Regions from separate parts of the Streptomyces sp. NPDC057307 genome, predicted to be linked through region 3. Evidence: riboswitches for the same ligand, from Rfam matches in the RefSeq annotation. Region 3 holds a riboswitch; each other region holds the start of a gene.

Evidence for each region. Region 3 has a riboswitch for cyclic di-AMP ahead of ACFUN8_RS02090 (transglycosylase family protein). Riboswitches for the same ligand answer to the same signal wherever they lie in the genome.
Region 1: linked by a shared signal. The riboswitch ahead of ACFUN8_RS32690 (M23 family metallopeptidase) and the one ahead of ACFUN8_RS02090 (transglycosylase family protein) in region 3 are both predicted to bind cyclic di-AMP.
Region 2: linked by a shared signal. The riboswitch ahead of ACFUN8_RS10335 (M23 family metallopeptidase) and the one ahead of ACFUN8_RS02090 (transglycosylase family protein) in region 3 are both predicted to bind cyclic di-AMP.

What each region holds. Positions count from the first base shown of each region.
Region 1 covers NZ_JBHUZM010000160.1:5,401-10,265, forward strand. Annotated here, with positions in the region: gene ACFUN8_RS32685 (M16 family metallopeptidase) at 1-1,307, shown strand, start outside; cyclic di-AMP (ydaO/yuaA leader) riboswitch at 1,546-1,712, shown strand; gene ACFUN8_RS32690 (M23 family metallopeptidase) at 1,725-2,528, shown strand; gene ACFUN8_RS32695 (HPr family phosphocarrier protein) at 2,682-2,963, opposite strand; gene ACFUN8_RS32700 (GNAT family N-acetyltransferase) at 3,098-4,865, shown strand, end outside.
Region 2 covers NZ_JBHUZM010000019.1:15,797-20,661, forward strand. Annotated here, with positions in the region: gene trmB (tRNA (guanosine(46)-N7)-methyltransferase TrmB) at 1-338, shown strand, start outside; gene ACFUN8_RS10330 (PrsW family intramembrane metalloprotease) at 403-1,821, shown strand; gene ACFUN8_RS10335 (M23 family metallopeptidase) at 1,847-2,911, opposite strand; cyclic di-AMP (ydaO/yuaA leader) riboswitch at 2,923-3,077, opposite strand; gene ACFUN8_RS10340 (PP2C family protein-serine/threonine phosphatase) at 3,382-4,473, opposite strand.
Region 3 covers NZ_JBHUZM010000003.1:61,169-66,033, forward strand. Annotated here, with positions in the region: gene eno (phosphopyruvate hydratase) at 1-1,108, opposite strand, end outside; gene ACFUN8_RS02090 (transglycosylase family protein) at 1,414-2,091, opposite strand; cyclic di-AMP (ydaO/yuaA leader) riboswitch at 2,095-2,271, opposite strand; gene ACFUN8_RS02095 (transglycosylase family protein) at 2,536-3,516, opposite strand; gene ACFUN8_RS02100 (cytochrome P450) at 3,684-4,865, opposite strand, start outside.

The DNA of each region.
Region 1 (4,865 bases), on a different contig from region 3:
AGCGCGGCGCGCTGCCCAACGGACTGACGGTGCTGCGCTGCCACCGCCCCGGCCAGCAGGTGGTGGCCGTCGAGATCTCCCTGGCCGCTCCGCTGGAGGCGGAGCCCGAGGGACTGGACGGCGTCGCCACGATCATGGCCCGCGCGCTGTCCGAGGGCACCGACAAGCACACCGCCGAGGAGTTCGCCGCCGAGCTGGAGCGCTGCGGCGCCACCCTCGACGCGCACGCCGACCACCCCGGCGTCCGGGTCTCCCTGGAGGTCCCGGTCTCCCGGCTGCCCAAGGCGCTCGGACTGCTCGCCGACGCCCTGCGCGCGCCGCTGTTCTCGGAGAGCGAGGTCGGCCGGCTCGTCACGAACCGGCTGGACGAGATCCCGCACGAGCAGGCCAACCCGGCCCGCCGCGCGGCCAAGCAGCTCTCCAAGGAGCTGTTCCCGGTCACCTCGCGCATGTCGCGTCCGCGCCAGGGCACCGAGGAGACCGTCGGACGCATCGACGCGAAGGGCGTCCGCGCCTTCTACGACGCGCATGTCCGCCCGGCCACCGCCACTGCGGTGATCGTCGGCGACCTCACCGGCGTGGACGTCGACGCGCTGCTCGCCGAGACCCTCGGTGACTGGACGGGCGACACCTCGGAGCCGCGCCCCGTGCCGCCGGTGACGGCCGACGACACCGGCCGTGTGGTCATCGTGGACCGGCCCGGAGCCGTACAGACCCAGCTCCTGATCGGCCGGGTCGGTCCCGACCGGCACGACCGCGTCTGGCCGGCCCAGGTGCTCGGCACGTACTGCCTGGGCGGCACGCTCACCTCCCGGCTCGACCGGGTGCTGCGCGAGGAGAAGGGCTACACGTACGGCGTGCGGTCCTTCGCGCAGGTGCTGCGCTCCGACCCGCACGGCACGGGCGCCTCCATGCTCGCCATCAGCGGCTCCGTGGACACCGAGTCGACCGGGCCCGCGCTGGACGACCTGTGGAAGGTCCTGCGCACGCTCGCGGCCGAAGGGCTGACGGACGCCGAGCGCGAGACGGCCGTGCAGAATCTGGTCGGCGTCGCGCCGCTGAAGTACGAGACGGCCGCGTCCGTCGCGGACACGCTCGCCGACCAGGTCGAGCAGCACCTCCCGGACGACTTCCAGGCGCAGCTGTACGCGCGCCTGGCCGAGACCGGCACGGTCGAGGCGACGGCCGCCGTCGTCAGCGCCTTCCCGGGCGACCGGCTGGTCACGGTGCTCGTCGGGGACGCCTCGGTGATCCGGGAGCCGATCGAGGCCCTGGGGATCGGCGAGGTGAAGGTCGTCACCGGCTGAGGCCGATGACGACGACGACCGCCCGTCGGCTCGGTGCGGACGTCCGATCAGCACGGACAAAGGGAACCCCGGTGACGAACCAGTCGCCGGGGTTCCCCGCTATGTCCGCATTCATGAGGAGGTTGCCTGAATGCCCTGTGGCGTGCGCTACAAAAGGGCCTGTCTGTTTGGTGATTGAAAGATGACCCCTTTAGCGTCGGTCCGGCTGTTCGCCAGAGCCCGCCGCATCCGCGGCACCGGACAGCCATCGCCGAGTCCCCGTCAGGCGCGAGCCTGGGGAGCCGGGGACCCAATCATGTCCCTGGGGTGAATCGGGGGCCTTCGCGTGATCCGCGGAGGAGCCCGTAGGAGACCTTCCTGCTCCGAACCCGTCAGCTAACCCGGTAGGCGAGAAGGAAGGAAAGGACCAGCCACTTCATGGCGTTCACCCGTGCCACCGGGAAGCACCGTGCCCCGAGCCGAATGACGCGCCGAGGCGCGAACTTCGCCGGAGTCGCGACTCTCACCGCCGCCGGTGTCATCGGCACCCTCGGATCCCCGGCGCTCGCCGCCGACATGGAGGCGGCCGTCGCCCAGGACACCGCTCCGGTCACCCCGGCCCGCGCCATCGTCATCGACGACTCCCTCGCCGCGACGATCGACGCCCAGGCCGACGCCCAGCATCTGGCCGCCCAGAAGGCCGCGGCGGCGAAGGCGCGGGCGGAGGCCGCTGCCCGCGCCAAGGCCGAGGCGAAGCGCAAGGCGGAGGCCCGCGCGAAGGAACTGCGCGAGGCCAAGGAGCGCGCGGCACGGGCCGCGGAGCGCGAGCGCCTCAACTCCTACCAACTCCCCGTCGCCGGCTCCCCGGTCACCACCGGCTACCAGACCGGCGGCGCGCTCTGGTCCTCCGGCAGCCACTCCGGCGTCGACTTCCGCGCGGCGTCCGGCACTTCGGTCGTGGCCGTCGGCGCGGGCACCGTCGTGGAGGCCGGCTGGGGCGGCGCGTACGGCAACAACGTCGTCATCCGCATGAACGACGGCACGTACACCCAGTACGGACACCTCTCCTCGATCGGCGTCACCGTCGGCCAGAGCGTCACGCCGGGCGCGCCGATCGCGCTCTCGGGCTCGACCGGCAACTCGACCGGCCCGCACCTGCACTTCGAGGCGCGGACGAGCGCGGAGTACGGCTCCGACATCGACCCCGTCGCGTACCTGCGCGCGCACGGCGTCAGCGTCTGACTCTCTACGCGCGGAGAACGCGACCATGCGCGGAGACACGACTGCGCGCGGAGACATGACGAAGGCCCCGGCGTCCTGCCGGGGCCTTCGTCGTGCGTGTGCGATTCAGCGCGTGTGCGGCTCGGCGCGTGTGCGATTCGGTGCGTGTGCGGTTCAGACGGTCTCGGGCAGCTCGTCCAGACCCTCGGCGACCAGCTTCGCCAGCCGGTCCAGCGCGGCGTCCGCGCCGTCCGCGTCGGAGAACAGGACGATCTCCTCGCCGCCCTGCGCGCCCAGTCCCAGCACGGCGAGCATCGACGCCGCGTTGACCGGGCTGCCGTCGGCCTTGGCGATCGTCACGGGAACGCCGGAGGCCGTGGCGGCACGGACGAAGATGGAGGCGGGACGGGCGTGCAGGCCCTCGGCCCAGCCGACGTTGACGCGGCGCTCAGCCATGGTGTTGCCCTTCAAAGTCACAGTTGTTGTCTAGACCAGTGTCTCATGTGCCCCGTAACGGACCGATGAGGCACCCCCAGCCTGCCCCGGCCGCGCAGCCGCCGCTACCGGTGCGCGCGCCGTAGGCTCTCCCCATGACGCCGCCGTCACAGCACGCGTACCCCGCTCACTGGGAAGCAGACGTGGTCCTGCGCGACGGGGGCACCGCCCGCGTCCGGCCCATCACCACCGACGACGCCGAGCGGCTGGTCAGCTTCTACGAACAGGTCTCCGACGAGTCGAAGTACTACCGCTTCTTCGCGCCCTACCCCCGGCTCTCCGACAAGGACGTCTACCGGTTCACCCACCACGACTACGTGGACCGGGTGGGCCTCGCCGTCACCGTCGGCGGCGAGTTCGTCGCCACCGTCCGCTACGACCGCATCGACGGCCGGGGCATGCCCGCCTCCGCCCCGGCCGACGAGGCCGAGGTCGCCTTCCTCGTCCAGGACGCGCACCAGGGGCGCGGGATCGCCTCCGCGCTCCTCGAACACATCGCCGCGGTGGCGCGCGAGCGCGGGATCCGGCGCTTCGCGGCGGAGGTGCTGCCCGCCAACAACAAGATGATCAAGGTGTTCCGGGACGCCGGGTTCACCCAGAAACGCAACTTCGAGGACGGCTCGGTCCGCCTCGTCCTCGACCTCGAACCGACCGCGGAGTCCCTCGCCGTCCAGCGGGGCCGCGAGCAGCGCGCCGAGGCGCGCTCGGTGCAGCGGCTCCTCGGCCCGTCGTCCGTGGCCGTCGTCGGCGCCGGACGCACGGCGGGCGGCGTGGGACGGGCGGTGCTGCGCAATCTGCTCGACGGGGGTTTCACGGGGCGTACGTACGCGGTGAATCTGGCCCTGCCCCCGGAACTGGCCGAGATCGACGGCGTCCCCGCCGTACGCTCCCTCGCGGAGATCCGGGAACCCGTCGATCTCGCGATCGTCGCCGTGCCCGCCGAGCGGGTGCCCGAAGTCGTCGCCGACTGCGGCGAACACGGCGTCCAGGGCCTGGTCGTCCTGTCCGCCGGATACGCGGAGAGCGGGCCCGTCGGCCGGGAGCGGCAGCGCGCGCTGGTGCGGCAGGCGCGCTCGTACGGGATGCGGGTCATCGGGCCCAACGCGTTCGGCGTCATCAACACCTCGCCGTCCGTCCGGCTGAACGCCTCGCTCGCGCCCGAGCCGCCCGACCGGGGGCGGATCGGCCTCTTCACCCAGTCGGGCGCGATCGGCATCGCGCTGCTCGCCGGGCTGGTACGGCGCGGCGCCGGCCTGTCCACCTTCATCTCGGCGGGCAACCGCGCGGACGTCTCGGGCAACGACTTCCTCCAGTACTGGCACGACGACCCGGACACCGACGTCGTGCTGCTGTACCTCGAATCGATCGGCAACCCACGGAAGTTCACGCGTCTGGCGAGGCGTACGGGGGCGGTGAAGCCGGTCGTCGTCGCGAAGGGCGCGCGGCACAGCGGCAGCGCGCCGCCGGGGCACTCGGTGCCCGTCACCCGCATTCCCGAAGCGACGGTCTCGGCGCTGCTCAGCCAGGCGGGCGTGATCCGCGTGGACACCGTCACGGAACTGGTGGACGCGGGCCTCCTGCTCGCGACCCAGCCCCTGCCGGCGGGGCCGCACGTGGCGATCCTCGGCAACTCGGAGTCGCTCGGGCTGCTCACGTACGACGCCTGCCTGACGGAGGGCCTGCGCCCGCTGCCCCCACTCGACCTCACGACATCGGCCCGCCCGGAGGACTTCCGTACGGCACTGGCCACGGCACTCGCGGACCCGGGCTGCGACGCGGTCGTCGTCACGGCGATCCCCTGGGTCGGCGAGAACGGCACGAGGGAATCGGGCGACGGCGAGGTCTTGGCGACGGCGCTGCGCG
Region 2 (4,865 bases), on a different contig from region 3:
TGGCCGGGATACGGGTCTACTTCCCGGACCCGTGGCCCAAGACGCGCCACCACAAGCGGCGGCTGATCCAGCCCGAGTTCCTCGACCTGGCCGCGCTCCGGCTGAGGCCCGGTGCCGTACTGCACTGCGCGACCGACTGGGAGCCGTACGCCGAGCAGATGCTGGACGTACTGACCGCGCACCCCGCCTTCGAGAACACCGCCCCGGACGATGGTTACGCGCCGCGGCCCGGTTTCCGGCCGCTCACGCGGTTCGAGGGCCAGGGCCTCGACAAGGGGCATGCCGTACGCGACCTGGTCTTCCGCCGCGTCGTTCCGGAGGGCGTTCCGGCCGAGTAGGACGTCGGCCGGGACCCGACGGGCACCGTCGCGGGATGTCGGTGGCGCTCGTTAGGGTCAGGAGGTGTCCGAACCGTCCCGACCACCGCCGCACGCCGCTCCGCACGCCCCGCCGCACATCCCTCCGTTCCCGCCCTCGCCGCCGTATCCGGACCCGGACCCGGCCCCGTACCCACACCCGGCGATCCCCGCGTTCGAGCGGCAACAGCGGCTCGGTGACATGTGGGCCGCCGTGCCGGAGCGGGCCCGCCGGCGCTACCGGCCGCACCGCTCGTTCTGGCGGCATCCGGCGGTGCGCGCGGGCGCGGTGATCATCCTGCTCGCCATCTGCGGCCTGCTGATCCTGTCGCTCGTCCGGGAACAGACCGGTACGCAGGGGTTTCTCGTCGGTCTCGGTCTGGCGACCCTGCCCGTGCCGCTGCTGATGGCGGCCTTCCGCTGGCTGGACCGGGTCGAGCCGGGGCCCTGGCGGAATCTGATCTTCGCCTTCGCCTGGGGCGCGTGTGCGGCCGCCCTCGTGGCGATCACGGCGAACTCCTTCGCGACCCAGTGGATAGCCACCGCCACCGCCGACCCCACCGGCGCGGAGTCCCTGGGGGCCACGGTGGTGGCGCCGATCGTCGAGGAGAGCGCGAAGGCCGCCGCGATCCTGCTGATCTTCCTCTTCCGGCGGAAGTCGTTCACCGGTCTCGTCGACGGGGTCGTCGTCGCCGGCTTCACCGCGACCGGCTTCGCCTTCACCGAGAACATCCTCTATCTCGGCAACGCCTTCGGCGAGGACCAGCAGATCGGCAACTCGGGCCTCGCCTCCGTGACCGCGGCGACCTTCTTCGTACGGGTGGTGATGTCGCCGTTCGCCCATCCGCTCTTCACGGTCCTCACGGGCATCGGCTTCGGCCTCGCGGCCCTGACCTCCCGCCGCCGGCGCGTGCGCCGTTGGCTGCTGCCGGTGCTCGGCCTCACGCTCGCCATGGGCACGCACGCGCTGTGGAACGGCTCCTCGTCGCTGTTCGGCCCGTACGGCTTCTACGCGGTGTACGCGGCCTTCATGGTCCCCGCCTTCGCCCTGCTCACCTGGCTGGCGATCTGGAGCCGGCAGCGCGAACTGCGCACGGTCTCGGCCGAGTTGCCCGCGTACGCGGCGGCCGGCTGGCTCGGCGAGACCGAACCGCTCGCGCTGTCCTCGATGCGGGCGCGCTCGGCGGCGCGCGATGTCGCGGGCCGTACGTACGGGTCGGCGGCGGCCCGCACGGTCCGCGAGTACCAGGCGTTCGCGACCGCCCTCGCGTTCCTGCGCCACCGGGCGGGCCGCGGCGCGGCGGACCCGGACTTCGCCGAGCGCGAGCAGGAGCTGCTGCACCACATGTGGCAGCGCCGGGACATGGCGTCGCCCGCGCTGGCGTACGCGGCGCGGGCGACGGGGCGGGTGTGGACTCCGCCGCCGTACATCGACTACGGCGGCTACAACCCGTATCGGAGCTAGGACCTGCCCTGAGGCTCGGCCCGTATCAAGGAGTGAGTCCCTTGCTGCGGAGCCAGCTCAGCGGGTCGATCCCGCTGCCGCCCGCGGTGTGCACCTCGAGGTGCAGGTGCGGGCCGGTGACGTTGCCGGTGGCCCCCACGCGTCCGACGGTCTCGCCGGTGGTGACCTTCTGGCCGGCGGCGACGGTCATCGAGGACAGGTGGGCGTACCAGATCTCCGTGCCGTCGTCCAGCTCCAGCACCACGCGGTAGCCGTACGACCCCGACCAGCCGGCCGACTTGACGGTCGCGCTGTGGACGGCCTTGGCGGGCGTGCCCGTGGGGGCGGCGAAGTCCAGGCCGGTGTGCTGGCCGGAGGACCACATGGAGCCGCTCTGGCCGTACGTCGAGGTGAGCGTGTACGACGAGGTGGGGAGCGAGAAACTGGCGGCCAGCTTCTCCAGGCGCTCCTTCTCGGCCTTGCGCTCGGCCGCCTCCTTCGCCTTGCGCTTCTCCTCGGCGGCCTTCTCCTCGGCGTCGGTCTGCTGCTTCTTCGCCTCGGCCGCGGCCTTCTCGGCGGCGGCCGTCTCGGCGCTCGCCTTCTGGACGGCGTCGGCCTCGGCCTGCTGCTGCTCCGCCTGCTGCAGGATGCGGGCGCGCAGCGCCTCGCCGGAGTCGGTGGTGCCCTGCTGGGCGTCGGCCGCGGTGAGGCCGGCCGTGGTGAGCGGAGAGGGCGTCTCGTCGTTCTTGTCGTCGCCGTCGGACATGAAAGACCCGACACCGGGAAGAGACTTGGCGTCGGGGAAACTGTCCGAGAGCGCGTCGGGAAGTGATATCGAGACCGCTGGCTTGTCCTGCGCGGAGGCTATGCCTCCCGCGCCGACCGCGGCGATGACGCCTACTCCGAGGACCGTGGAGCTGCGGGCGAGAGCGTTGCGCTGCTTGGCGACACGGTGTTTGCCGCGTACGGGACGGATGGAGTCCGCGGTGGGATTCCACTCCTCCCAGCCCTTGTTCGCCTCGTCGTCGGTGCGATCGGTACCGGCGAACCGGCTCCCGGGACCGAAATGGACCGGGGCTGAGGCTTCGGGGGCAGGCCTGTTGGACGCCACTGGGGCGCTCTCCTTTCCTTCCTTCTCGCCTACCGGGTTAGCTGACGGGTTCGGAGCAGGAAGGTCTCCTACGAGCGTTTTTCGCCGCACGAGGCAGCAAGAGACGCCCGATTCACCCCAATTGGTGGTTCCCCGGTTTCCTTGCGGAATTCGGCGCGTGCGCACGGTGCCGTCTCTTCGACGGCTGGGACAACCGCGCTGCGTTATCGAACGTTAATAGACGACCGGGGCTTATTCCAAGCTGTTCCGGGTGATCGTTAGCGGACGCGGCCTGGACCAACCGGGACACAAGCGGGTGGAATCGGGCGAGTTGATCGCCCTTCGGATCGTGTGCGATCACACACTCGAACTGACGGTGCGTCAAATGTTATGCGGAGTGGTGCACTTCAACTACGCAGCGTGGCGGGCGAGATGGCGCCGCACGGCACGCCGTGTCCCGTCCGGCCAGGACGGGTCGCGACGCGATCGAGTCACGGCACGACCGGCATCGTCCGGCGCCGCTCCGGCTGTCGCGGGGTGGGCCGGCTGACGGCCAGCAGCGCCATGTCGTCCGTACTGCCGCCGCCGGTGTGCAGCCGTACGTCCCCGACGATCGCGTCGAGCAGTTCGTCGGGGCCGGGGAAGATCCGTCCCGCGAGCCGTTCGCGCGGGTTGTAGAAGACGCCCGCCGCGTTGCGCGCCTCGGTGAGCCCGTCCGTGTAGAGGAGCAGTGTCGCCCCGGACTCGTACGGGACCTCGTCCGCGCGGTCCGGCCAGGTCCCCAGCTCGCCCATCCCGAGCGGCAGCGCCGGATCGGCGGGGGACAGCACGGTCAGCCCGCCGTCGGGGGCGAGCAGCAGCGGCTCCGGGTGCCCGCGGTTGACCACGCGCACCATGCCCTCGACGTGCGGGATCTCGGCGAGTACGGCGGTGGTGAAACCCTCGAACAGGTCGATCCCGTCCCGCCGGGTGCCTTCGCGGGCCAGCGCCCGCTCCAGCCGTTGCGCGACCCCTTCGAGCGACCGCTCCTGCTCGGCGGCCTCGCGGAAGGCGCCGATGACGACGGCCACGGTCTCGACGGCGCCCATGCCCTTGCCGCGTACGTCGCCGACCACCAGCCGTACCCCGTACTCCGTGTCCTGGACGGCGAACAGGTCACCGCCGATGAACGCCCCCTCCTCCGCCGCCTCGTAGCGCGCGGCGATATGGAGCCCGCCGATCCGGGCGGCGGGCGTCGGCAGGACGGCCCGCTGGGCGGCCTCGGCGATGACGCGCGCCGAGGCCAGGCGTTCGCCGCTGCGGCGTACGACTCCGTTGATGGCCAGCGCCAGCACGGAGACCGTGAAGACGGTCAGCGACTCGGTGACCGTCTCGACCGCGTCCACCGTGTCGTTGAGGAAGTGCAGCCCGACGACGGCGGCGGTGGCCAGGATGCCGATGACGAGGGTGCGCAGGAACGAGAAGAACGGGGCGGCGACCAGCGGCGCCGCCGCGTAGAGCGGGGAAGCGGTGATGGCCGTCGGGGTCGTCTGGTCCAGGACGATCCCCGCCACGATGATCAGGCCGGGCAGGATCTCCACGATCGGATGCGCCGGCCGGGCGGCGTGCCGGCCGCGTCCTCGCCCGGCCGGACGGGGGTCGTCGGGACCGAAGCCCGCGGGGTGCTTGTCGGCGGAGGACCGGCCGTCCCAGGTGGGATCGTCCGGGTCGAAGGCCGGCGGGACCGGGGCGGCCGGGCGGGAGTCCGCCCGGCGGAAGCCGGCGTCGGCGCGCTCGAAGCCCCGGCGGATCCCGCGCCGGGCGCTGTTGCCGAGACCGCGGAGCCTGCCGGCCAGGCCGGGGCGGCGGACAGCACTCTCGGCGGGACGGCGGCCGTCGTCCCCGCCGCCGCCCGCCGTCCCGTCGTCTCCGCTGTCTCTCTGCCCCACCAGTGGTCTCCTGCCCGGTCCGTCGACGGCTGCGGACGGTACCGCGC
Region 3 (4,865 bases):
TCTCGCCGGAACGGTGCGACATCATGCACTTGAAGCCGCTGCGCTGCGCCAGCTCGACGGCGTCCAGGGTCTCGGTCAGCGAACCGATCTGGTTGACCTTGACGAGCAGGGCGTTGGCCGAGCCCTCCTCGATGCCACGGGCCAGGCGCTCGGGGTTGGTGACGAAGAGGTCGTCGCCGACGATCTGGACCTTGGAGCCCAGCTTGTCGTTGAGGACCTTCCAGCCGGCCCAGTCGTCCTCGAAGAGCGGGTCCTCGATGGAGACCAGCGGGTACGAGGCGACAAGCTCCTCGTAGTACTCGGTCATCTCGGCGGCCGAGCGGGACTTGCCCTCGAACTCGTAGGAGCCGTCCTTGTAGAACTCGGAGGCCGCCACGTCGAGCGCGAGCGCGATGTCCTTGCCCGGGGCGTAGCCGGCTTCCTTGATGGCCACGAGGATCAGGTCGAGCGCGGCGCGGTTGGACTCCAGGTTCGGCGCGAAGCCGCCCTCGTCGCCGAGGCCCGTGGAGAGCCCCTTCTCCTTCAGGACCTTCTTCAGCGTGTGGTAGACCTCGGCGCCCCAGCGCAGGGCCTCGGAGAACGACTCGGCGCCGATCGGCGCGATCATGAACTCCTGGATGTCCACGTTGGAGTCGGCGTGCGACCCGCCGTTGAGGATGTTCATCATCGGAACGGGCAGCAGGTGCGCGTTCGGGCCGCCGAGGTAGCGGAACAGCGGCAGGTCCGAGGCTTCGGACGCGGCGTGCGCCACGGCCAGGGAGACACCGAGGATGGCGTTGGCGCCGAGCGAGGACTTGTCCGGCGTGGCGTCCAGGTCGAACATCGCCTGGTCGATGAGGCGCTGCTCGGTGGCGTCGTAGCCGACGAGCTCCGGGCCGATCTGCTCGATGACGGCGAGGACGGCCTTCTCGACACCCTTGCCCTGGTAGCGGTTCTGGTCACCGTCGCGGAGCTCGAGGGCCTCGAACGCACCGGTGGACGCACCGGAGGGGACAGCAGCACGGCCGGTGCTGCCGTCGTCGAGGCCGACCTCGACCTCGACCGTGGGGTTGCCTCGGGAGTCAAGGATTTCCCGGGCTACGACGACGTCGATGGACGGCACGAGCATCTCCTTCTGGGATGTGACGCGTGGAGTGCAGGGCCTCGTTGGCCTTGCGGCATGAGCCTAACCGGCTCCCGGTCGGCGGTCGGCAGATGCCCGCCCGCTGGGACGAAAAGAGTCCTGAATGCCCGTTCAGCCGCGAATGTCCTGGGGTCCGTGGACCGGCGGCCGGGCGGACCCGGGCGTCGTACCGCAGCACCTCGGACAGGGCCCGAGCCCCGTACCGCAGCACCTCGGACAGGGCCCGAGCCCCGGTACGGCGCGTCCGGGGGGAGTGAGGCGCGCCGTGCCGGGGCTCAGGGAGGGAAGGGTCAGCTCAGGTGGAGCTGCTGACCCGGGAAGATCTCGTCGGCGTTCTCGACGATGTCCTTGTTCAGGTCGAAGAGCTTCTTCCAGCCACCTTCGACCTTCTTGGCGTCCGCGATCTTGGAGAGCGTGTCGCCGGCCTTGACCTTGTACTCGCCGTCGCCCTTCTTGATCGGGCCGCGCGTCTCACTACGCGAGGCGGGCTGCTCCTGCGCGGCGCGCGGGGCGGACTCCTGCTTCGGGGCGGCCTTCGGGGCAGGGGCCTGCTGCTGGGCGCTGTCGTCCGAGCCGGCGTTGTTGGAGGCGTTGGACAGGCCGACACCACAGCTCGGCCAGGCACCCTTGCCCTGGCCCGCGAGGACCTTCTCGGCGATCTGTATCTGCTGCGACTTCGACGCCTGGTCGGCGCTGGAGGCGAAGGCGGTGCCGCCGTACGCGGCCCAGGTGGAGGGCGAGAACTGGAGGCCGCCGGAGTAGCCGTTGCCGGTGTTGATGGACCAGTTGCCGCCGGACTCGCACTGGGCGACGGCGTCCCACTCGGCGGTGGTGGCCGCGGAGGCGGAGGTGGCGCCGATCAGCGGGGCCGCGACAGCGGCACCGGTGATGCCGGCGAGCGTGGCGTAGCGGACGGCCTTGGAGGGGCGGCGGTGCTTGGCCTTGCCGGACTTGCTGGAAAACAGCATGCGAAATCTCCTCACCGACGCCTACGAGGTGAGCTGTCGGGTTCGGGCCAAGTGAGTTGCCCGGCCGTGCGACCCGGGAACGTCTTCACGTCCCCCTGCACACGGCTGCACCCCGAGCCGGCCGTACTGGCCGGCACTTACCTTTGGGTCCCCCGCTCCTGCCTTCGGCGCTTGACGCGACGACTACTCCCCCCGACCGACGGCAGGATTCGGCGTGACGGTCGACGGTGCCCGCGGTGCGAGCGGTTCAGACCGTAAACACAGACATCCCGGATGTTCAAAGAAGGAACATCCGGGATGATTCGCCCATCCCGCCCCGAGGAAACCTCTGTTTACGCAGGTCGGGACGGAAGCGAGGCGACGTGCCGGTCAGACCGCATCAGTTGGGACGAAGAGACCCTTGTCTCACTTGCGCAGATACGGACATAGACCGTTTAACTACCCCTACTTCGCGGTCAGATCGAGGCTCTGGCCCGGCAGGATCAGGTCGGCGTCGGAGCCCACGACCTCGCGGTTCGCCGCGTAGAGCGCGGACCAGCCGCCCTCCACCTTCTGCTCGTCGGCGATGGCCCACAGGTTGTCGCCGGCCTGGACGGTGTACGAGCCGTCGGCGGCGGCCGTGTCCTCGGCGGCGGTGTCACCGTTACGTGCCGAACCGTCACCCCGCGAGGCATGACGGCCACTTTCACGCTCTTCGTCCGCGTTGCCCGTCTTGCCTGCTTCGGTCGACCCGTCGGTGGCGCCCGTTCCGGCGTCCGCCTCGCCGCGGTGCTTGCCGGTGCCCTGGCCGGCGTCGGCCTCGGTGCCGGGCTCCGCGCTCGGCGTCGTACCGGACCCGGTACCCGACTCCGTACTCGACTCCGTACTCGGCTCCGCGCTGGGCTTCTCGCCACCGGAGGCCGAATCACGGCCGAACTGCCCGGACGACGGCGTCGACTCGGGAGCGGGCGGCAGCACGGCCTCCTCGCTCGACTCGGGCGCGGGCTCCGCGGACGTCTCGGGCTGCTGGGTGGCGTCGCCGGAGGGCTCGCCATCCGGCGACGCACCGTCGTCCGCCGTGAGCCCGGTGACCAGCGCGCAGGTCGGCCACGCGGTCGGCCCCTGCGCGTCGAGGATCTTCTCGGCCACGGCTATCTGCTGGCTGCGGCTGGCCTGGTCGGCGGTGGGCGCGTACGCCGTACCGCCGAAGTCGGCCCAGGTCTCCTGGGCGATCTGGAGCCCGCCGTAGTGCCCGTTGCCGAAGTCGGCGCTCCACATGCCGCCGCTCTCGCACTCGGCGACACGGTCCCAGGTGGCGGCGTCGGCCGCGCTGGCGCCGGTCGCGCCGAGCAGCGGGATGGCGATCGCCGAGCCTGTCACCCCTGCCGCGACGACGAGGGCGGGGGCTTGACGGGGCCGACGGTGCCGGCCGTTCCCGGAGCGCATGCGATTGCCTTCCGTGAGACTGCTGAAACGTGAATCCCGAACACGGGTTCCGAACGTGAATTCCGAACAGGTGACTGCTGGGACGGTCGTGAACGTAGCCGTACTCCAACGTCTGTCACAAGTCGATACAGCGGAGATCACGTGAAAGTCACAGTGTTGACGATCACTCAGTCACGCACCGCTGTGAACTGCACCGGGAGCGTACGCAGTCCACGCATGATGAGCCCGCCACGCCACCGCAAATCGGATGGATCGACCGCAAGTCGCAAGTCGGGCAGGCGGGTCAGGAGTGTCCCGAGCGCGGCCTGTCCTTCCAGGCGGGCGAGCGGTGCGCCGAGACAGTAGTGGATGCCGTGGCCGTATCCGAGGTGTTTGTTGTCACTCCGCGACAGATCGAGCCGGTCCGGATCGGCGAACCGCTCCGGGTCGCGGTCGGCGGCGGCCAGTACGACGAGGACGGGGTCGCCCACCGCGACGCTCTGCCCGCCGAGTTGGACGGGCTCGGTGGCGTAGCGCCAGGTGGCCAGCTCCACCGGCCCGTCGTAGCGCAGCAGTTCCTCGATCCCGGTGGCGAGCAGCCCGGTCTCGCCTGCGTCGAGGGAGCGTTGAAGGCGTTCGCGCTGGTCGGGGTTGCGAAGCAGCGCGTAGACCCCGTTGCCCACCAGATTGACGGTCGTCTCGAACCCCGCGAAGAGCAGGATGAACGCCATGGCGGCGGCCTCGTTCTCGGTGAGGTGCTCGCCGTCGTCGCTCGCGCGGATCAGCCCGGAGATCAGGTCGTCGCCGGGGGCGTCCCTCTTGCGGTGGATGAGTTCGGCGAGATACCCCCGCATCTTCTTCACGGACCGCGCGACCCCACCCCGCGGCCCGCCGCCGTGCCGGATCATCATCCCGGCCCAGTCGCGGAAGTCGTCCTGGTCCTCGCGCGGGACCCCGAGCAGATCGCAGATCGCGTAGATGGGGAGCGGGAAGGCGAAGTCATGGATGAGGTCGGCCTCCCCCTTCGCCGCGAAGGCGTCGATCAGCCCGTCCGTCAACTCCTGCACACGGGGCGCGAATTCGGCCACCCGGCGCGGGGTGAACGCCTGCGACACCAGGCGCCGCAGCCGGGTGTGGTCGGGCGGATCGATGTTCAGCAGATGCGTCATCAACTCCGCGCCCCGCTCCCCCGGGATCCCCGTCTTCCCCTTGGCGTGCGCCTGCTCGGCGTGATGCACGGGATTCTTGGACAGCCGGGGATCGGCGAGGGCCCGCTTGGCATCCACGTACCGCGTCACGAGCCACGCGTCGACCCCACTGGGCAGCCGGGTCCGGTGCACGGGCGCGTGCTCGCGCAGCCAGGCGTAGGC